Flammeovirga agarivorans: one gene and its partner. The protein of the gene in region 1 interacts with the protein of each later gene in a pairwise test. Links are inferred from orthologs where the notes say so. Each region holds a gene or a part of one and is shown on either strand. Other genes may lie near its edges. The genes, in order: rho and nusG.

Region 1 (3,212 bases):
TTCAATCCTTCACATCTGGGATAAAACACAGACAAATGCCGTTGTGAATGTAGATATACATAAAATACCTATTGATTTCAGACCGTCACAAATTAGAATTGAAAGTAATTTAAAAGTAAGAGACTGGGTATTTAAATCTGCTTCAGATGGAGGTTTACAAGGAGATATCACTTTAATGCGTATAGGGAATATCGATTGGTTTGCCTGTCCTTCTGATTTTTCAGGTGAAATTGCTTTAGATTATCAGTTTGATCGAGTTGCACATCAACAAAATAAAGAATTTATGGTTACTAGCTTTAATGGTAACTATGCAGGTTATATCACATGCGATGCTTATTACGATTCTTTAAATAGTTATGAAATTCGAGAGATGAATTGGGTAGGACCTGAATATGGGGCATATTTCGGTGAAATAATTAAAGAATTACTAGAAAATTAATCCTGGATTTGTATTGTGAAATTTAATACAATACCTTAGATTTGTAATATAGAGGTCGAACATACCATAATTCCTTCCGGTATCGACCATAATTAGGGAAATGATTAATCCCTACCTCACACCTTATTTTAATATAAGTTCTTCAAAAAAGTATTTCATTATACCGACAGTGTGAATAAAACTGTCATCATTTATTTATATGTATACAAGAAAGCTACTAGAGGCTAGACTGCTATCTGAATTAAAAGATATAGCAGAGGGTCTTGGCATGAAAAATTTCAGTAACCTCCGTAAGAAAGAGCTCATTGAAAGGATAGAGAAGCATGTGAATGCCACTAAAAAAGAGAGCGATTCCCCAAAAACGCCTTCTCCTGCTTCAGCTCCTGCAACCGAGGCTGCTCCTTCTAATTCTGTTACCCCTGCCTCTGACGAATCTAAGACTACGCCAGAATCTAGCCCGTCTAAAGACAAAAGATTAACTCGACGCAAACAACCTAATCAGCAATCCAGAGTTAAAAGAGAAAACGTTAAAAAAGCCGCTCCTGCTAATCAGCAACAACAAGGAAAAGGCGGAAATAAAAGAAAAAAGAAAGGAAATCCCCCTCAACAGCAACAATCTGTACAGGTAACACATGACGATATCATGTCGTTAGAAGAAATCGATTTAGGAATCGATGCTTTCGACGATTTACCAGATTTCGATATGTTCTTGGACGATAACAATGATGAAGGACTTCCTACTTTAGAACAAGAGAAAGAAACAGCTTCTCAACAAAAAGCTAGTGAGCCTCCAAAACCTGTTCAAAAAGTATCTGTAAAGGATTTTGACGGTGTAATTGGTAGCGAAGGTGTTCTAGAAATTATGTCAGATGGATATGGTTTCTTAAGATCTGCAGATTACAATTACTTGGCTGGTCCTGATGATATTTACGTTTCTCCTTCACAAATTAAATTATTTGGATTAAAAACTGGTGATACCGTACAAGGTAATATCAGACCTCCAAAAGAAGGTGAAAAATATTTTGCATTACTAAAAGTAGATACAGTAAACGGTAAGACTACAGATGAAATTCGTGACCGTATTCCATTTGAGTACCTTACTCCATTGTTCCCACAAGATCAATTACACTTATCTACGAAACCACAAATATATTCTACACGTGTCCTTGATCTTTTTGCCCCTATTGGTAAAGGTCAACGTGGTATGATCGTAGCACAACCTAAAACAGGTAAAACTGTTTTACTAAAAGAAGTAGCTAATGCTATTGCACAAAATCACCCTGAGTGTTATTTGATTATTCTTCTAATTGACGAACGTCCAGAAGAAGTAACAGATATGCAGCGTAGTGTAAATGCAGAAGTTATTGCTTCAACTTTCGATGAAACAGCGGACAAACACGTTAAAGTATCATCGTTAGTACTAGAGAAAGCCAAACGTATGGTGGAGTGTTCTCATGATGTTGTCATCTTATTGGACTCTATCACTCGTTTAGCAAGAGCATACAATACCGTTGCTCCTTCATCTGGTAAAATCCTTTCTGGTGGTGTTGATGCCAATGCTCTTCATAAACCAAAAAGATTCTTTGGTGCAGCTCGTAATGTTGAAAATGGTGGCTCTTTGACAATCATTTCAACAGCACTAATTGATACCGGTTCAAAAATGGATGAAGTAATCTTCGAAGAATTTAAAGGTACTGGTAACATGGAATTACAATTGGATAGAAAACTTGCAAACAAGCGTATCTACCCTGCTATTGATATTCCTATGTCAGGTACTCGTAGAGAAGACCTTCTTATGGATAAAGATACTTTACAAAGAGTATGGATTATGCGTAGAATGATGTCTGACATGAAGTCGACAGAAGCTATGGAATTCTTACAAAGTAATATGAGAGGAACACGTTCAAATGAAGATTTCTTAATCTCAATGAATAAATAGTTGAATCTCAAAAATTCTATTCAAAAAAGCCGAGGTGATTATATTAATTACCTCGGCTTTTTTTCTTAATTTAAAATAATATTAAAAGCATATACCTAAACAGTTCGTACATATCAGCAGATGAACATAATTGCTTCAAAGATTTACTATTACCTTCCTAAGAAGAGTATCTTTATCAAGCTTTTCCAAATACTTAGTAAAAACAACCCTGCATGGTTGATTTCCTTTTTTGTTACAGAAGGAACCTCCATTTCTATTGTTTTTTCTATTGCCTACTATTTCTTATTTAAAGAAAGAGCTGTAGATACGCTACCCTTTATTTTTATGTTCTCGGGAGCTGGAATTATGGCAGTGGCAAGGATATTTGCTTACTTAGAACGACGTTTAAGAGTAGAGCATCTCAATGCTGTTTATGCCGTTATTAAAATACTACTAAGTATAAATGTTTGGAGTTTAAGCTTAGGAGAACAAGATTATTGGAGTATTATATTACTCATTATGTCGCTCAAAGGAATTTTATTTTTAGAAGATTGTACCTATTGGACTGTCTCTGAAAATACCTTTGTGAATTCAGACGATAATAACTACTTCGAAAAAGCTAAATCCATAAAAATCTTCTCAAAGCTAGTCGGATTTATAGTTGTTCTTATCGCCTACAATTTAGTAGGAATTTCTACTATCGCTTTTGGTGGAATTATACTATCTATTATTAGTGGTTGGAGCTTATGGAGACTACTTACATCAACATATACCTCAGATCAGCTTAATGATTATCATAAAGAGATCACAAGACCTTCAAGAAAATTTACACCAGAAAGTTTTTGGTTCTTCGGT
Region 2 (3,289 bases), 550 kb from region 1 along the record:
GTTAGAATATTAAATGTGAAATTATTTTAGATTAAAATTTCTAACAAAGGTTTTATCGGTCATACTAGCTCTAATCACATATAATCCATTTTGAAAATCGGATAGAATATATTGTGTTTTTAATGCTCCATCTTTTAAAGAAACTTTAGAATTGAAGGCGTCTTCTTCTTCTGTTTCATTTTTTATGGATAAAGTCACCTCTGCATGTTTCCCGAAATAACCATCTACATTTAATGTGTCACCTTCTACAGTTACATTAAAATAAGGTCTCTTATAAAAAGTATCTTTATCATATATCTTAATGTTCACACCAGAACTAAGGTTAGATACTTCTCCATAGACTGCTTTTCCATCTAAAGCAAACTGAAATTTATAATACCCTTGAGGAAGTCTATTCAGCTCATACTTTCTTTTTAGGGTACCTGTTTCTCTAAACACCTCCCAAAAGACCGTTTTATTAGAGCTCGAATTTGATAATTGGAAAAAAGAATCCTCACCTGATTTCGCTGAAGCATTTATTTCTAAGGTTCCATCATTGAAAGCTAAACTTTCAGAAAGTGATGTTTGAGCTGTTATTTTATGGCAGTACAACAGTATTATAGAAAAAAATAAAAAAATTCTCATTATATAATAAAATGATAAAATAGCACAGTAAATACGTCTATAAGCAGTGATATGGCCTATTATAATGATTGCAATATACATTTATATCGTCTAACTCACTGTATATTAATATGAATTAAGAAAAATTTTTAGATTCTTATTTGTTTTATTATTTCAAGTATCTACCTTTGCATCTCGGAAATTCAAGGTGATTATCTAAAACACTGAGAATAGACGATTTACGGGCATAGCTCAGCTGGTAGAGTTACGGTCTCCAAAACCGCAGGTCGTGGGTTCGAATCCTACTGCCCGTGCAAATTTAAATTGAACTTACTATATTTAGCCGTTCAATTGATTATAAACTTTTACACAATCCAAAGTTGTTACCGCAAAGGCAACTTTTTTTGTGTGCAAAATTCGAAAGAATTATGAATAAATTAATGCAATTCTTAAGAGAGTCATACACAGAGATGACAGACAACGTATCTTGGTTGTCGTTTAAAGAAGCTCAAGATAGCTCTATTTTAGTGCTAGTAGCTTCAGTTGTGTTTGCATTGGTAATCGGTCTTGTAGATTTAGGCTTCAACGAAGCACTAACATTTTTCTACAACGCTTACTAAGGAGCAGTCACAAAAGAATTTGTATTTAGTTAAGAAACCTCAACAGATTAAACTAAAAAGCGATGGGTGAGCTTAAATGGTATGTAGTTAGAGCTGTAAGTGGTCAAGAGAAGAAAGTGAAAGATTACTTACTTAAAGAGTTAGAAAATCAGAAGCTTGAAAAATTTATCACTGAAGTTATAGTACCTACAGAAAAAGTATATCAGGCAAGAAAGCAAAGAGACGGCAAGGTGAAAAAGATTGCTGTTGAAAAAAACTTACTTCCTGGATACGTTATCGTCCAAGCTGATTTAACTAACGGTGAGGTACAACACACGATTAATAGTGTTCCCGGTGTCATTGGATTTCTGAATGCGGATACTAAGGATCCCACAGTGCTTCCAAAACCAATGCGCGAGTCAGAGATTAATCAGATCCTAGGCAAAGTCGATGAGTCGGACGAAGGCGAAGTTAAACATGACACGTCTTACTCTGTCGGCGAAACAGTACGTGTTATGGATGGTCCATTCTCTGGATTCTCCGGAAGCGTAGAGGAAGTCTTCGAAGAGAAGAAAAAACTCAATGTCATGGTGAAGATCTTTGGTCGTAATGCGCCAGTGGAACTCGATTATAAACAAGTAGAAAAAGAAGAATAAGATGGCAAAAGAAATCGAAGGTTTCCTAAAGCTTCAAATTAAAGGTGGAGCAGCCAATCCGTCGCCGCCAGTAGGTCCTGCGTTAGGTTCGAAGGGATTGAACATTATGGATTTCTGTAAACAGTTCAACGCTCGTACTCAAGACAAAGGAGGGCAATTATTGCCTGTATTAATTACAATTTTCAAAGACAAGTCTTTTGATTTCGTAATTAAAACTCCTCCAGCGGCTAATTTGATCATGGATGCGGCAAAAATTAAAAAAGGTTCTTCTGAGCCTAACCGTAAGAAAGTAGCGTCAGTTACTTGGGATCAATTAAGAACGATTGCAGAGACAAAATTACCAGACTTAAACTGTTCTACAGTTGAATCAGGTATGAAAATGGTTGCGGGTACAGCTCGTAGCATGGGTATCACAGTAGAGGGAACAGCTCCTTGGGAGGCTTAATTTCTACAAGTAAATTAGTTTTTAATCATGGCAGTATCAAAGAAAATGAAAGAGGCTCTATCAAAATACGATAGAACTCAAGAATACACGCTAGAGAAAGCTACTGAACTTGTGAAAGAAATTTCTTTCGAGAAGTTCGATGCTTCAGTAGATGTTGACATCCGTTTAGGTGTAGATCCACGTAAAGCTGACCAAATGGTTCGTGGTGTGGTTTCATTACCTCACGGTGTTGGTAAAGAAGTAAGAGTTCTTGCTCTAGTTACTCCAGACAAAGAAGAAGAAGCAAAAGCAGCAGGTGCTGACTACGCAGGTTTAGACGAATTCATCAAGAAAATCGAAGGTGGATGGACTGATATCGACGTAATCATCACTATGCCAACAGTAATGGCTAAAGTAGGTCGTTTAGGTAGAGTTTTAGGTCCTCGTGGTCTAATGCCAAACCCTAAAGCGGGTACTGTAACATTAGAAGTTGGTAAAGCTGTAAAAGAAGTGAAAGCTGGTAAAATCGACTTTAAAGTTGACAAAACTGGTATCATTCATACTTCAGTAGGTAAAGCATCATTCTCTGCTGAGCAGTTGAAAGACAATGCAGCTGAGTTGATCTCAACTTTATCTAAATTGAAGCCTTCTTCAGCTAAAGGTACATATTTTAAGAGCGTAACGATCTCTACAACTATGGGTCCTGGTATCAAAGTTGACAAGAGTTCAATCGATAGCTAATTATGACAAAAGATCAGAAAGTACAACTCGTTGAAGAGTTAAGCCAACAATTGGCAGCTTGTGATTACTTCTACATTGTAAACAGTGCTACTATGACTGTTGATGAAGTAAACGGCTTCCGTAAGGCTTGCTTTGCAAAGGGTATTAAATATCAAGTAGTCAAGAACACGCTAATTGCGAAAGCTCTTGACAAATTAGATACTGATGTTGATTATTCTGAATTGAAAGGTTCAGCTTTAAAAGGCATGTCAGGTATCTTGTTTTCA

The links.
Region 2: the proteins of rho (region 1) and nusG interact in binary tests that used the Escherichia coli proteins (3 or more experiments, as listed by UniProt). The link is inferred for Flammeovirga agarivorans from one-to-one orthologs.

What each region holds. Positions count from the first base shown.
Region 1 is NZ_JABAIL010000005.1:104,209-107,420, reverse strand. Bases 131-3,008 are described here. They hold rho (transcription termination factor Rho), read left to right. Parts: upstream 131-638; coding sequence 639-2,378; downstream 2,379-3,008. Other genes in these bases: HGP29_RS16505 (cyclic nucleotide-binding domain-containing protein), read left to right, coding at 2,499-3,008; HGP29_RS16515 (neutral/alkaline non-lysosomal ceramidase N-terminal domain-containing protein), read left to right, coding at 131-439. Outside these bases: more of HGP29_RS16515, read left to right, coding at 1-130; more of HGP29_RS16505, read left to right, coding at 3,009-3,212. UniProt on the Escherichia coli protein: Facilitates transcription termination by a mechanism that involves Rho binding to the nascent RNA, activation of Rho's RNA-dependent ATPase activity, and release of the mRNA from the DNA template.
Region 2 is NZ_JABAIL010000005.1:654,453-657,741, reverse strand. Bases 117-3,071 are described here. They hold nusG (transcription termination/antitermination protein NusG), read left to right. Parts: upstream 117-1,285; coding sequence 1,286-1,858; downstream 1,859-3,071. Other genes in these bases: rplJ (50S ribosomal protein L10), read left to right, coding at 3,026-3,071; rplA (50S ribosomal protein L1), read left to right, coding at 2,331-3,023; rplK (50S ribosomal protein L11), read left to right, coding at 1,860-2,303; secE (preprotein translocase subunit SecE), read left to right, coding at 1,032-1,223; HGP29_RS18880 (hypothetical protein), read right to left, coding at 117-624. Also shown: more of HGP29_RS18880, read right to left, coding at 22-116; more of rplJ, read left to right, coding at 3,072-3,289. UniProt on the Escherichia coli protein: Part of the processive rRNA transcription and antitermination complex (rrnTAC). The complex forms an RNA-chaperone ring around the RNA exit tunnel of RNA polymerase (RNAP).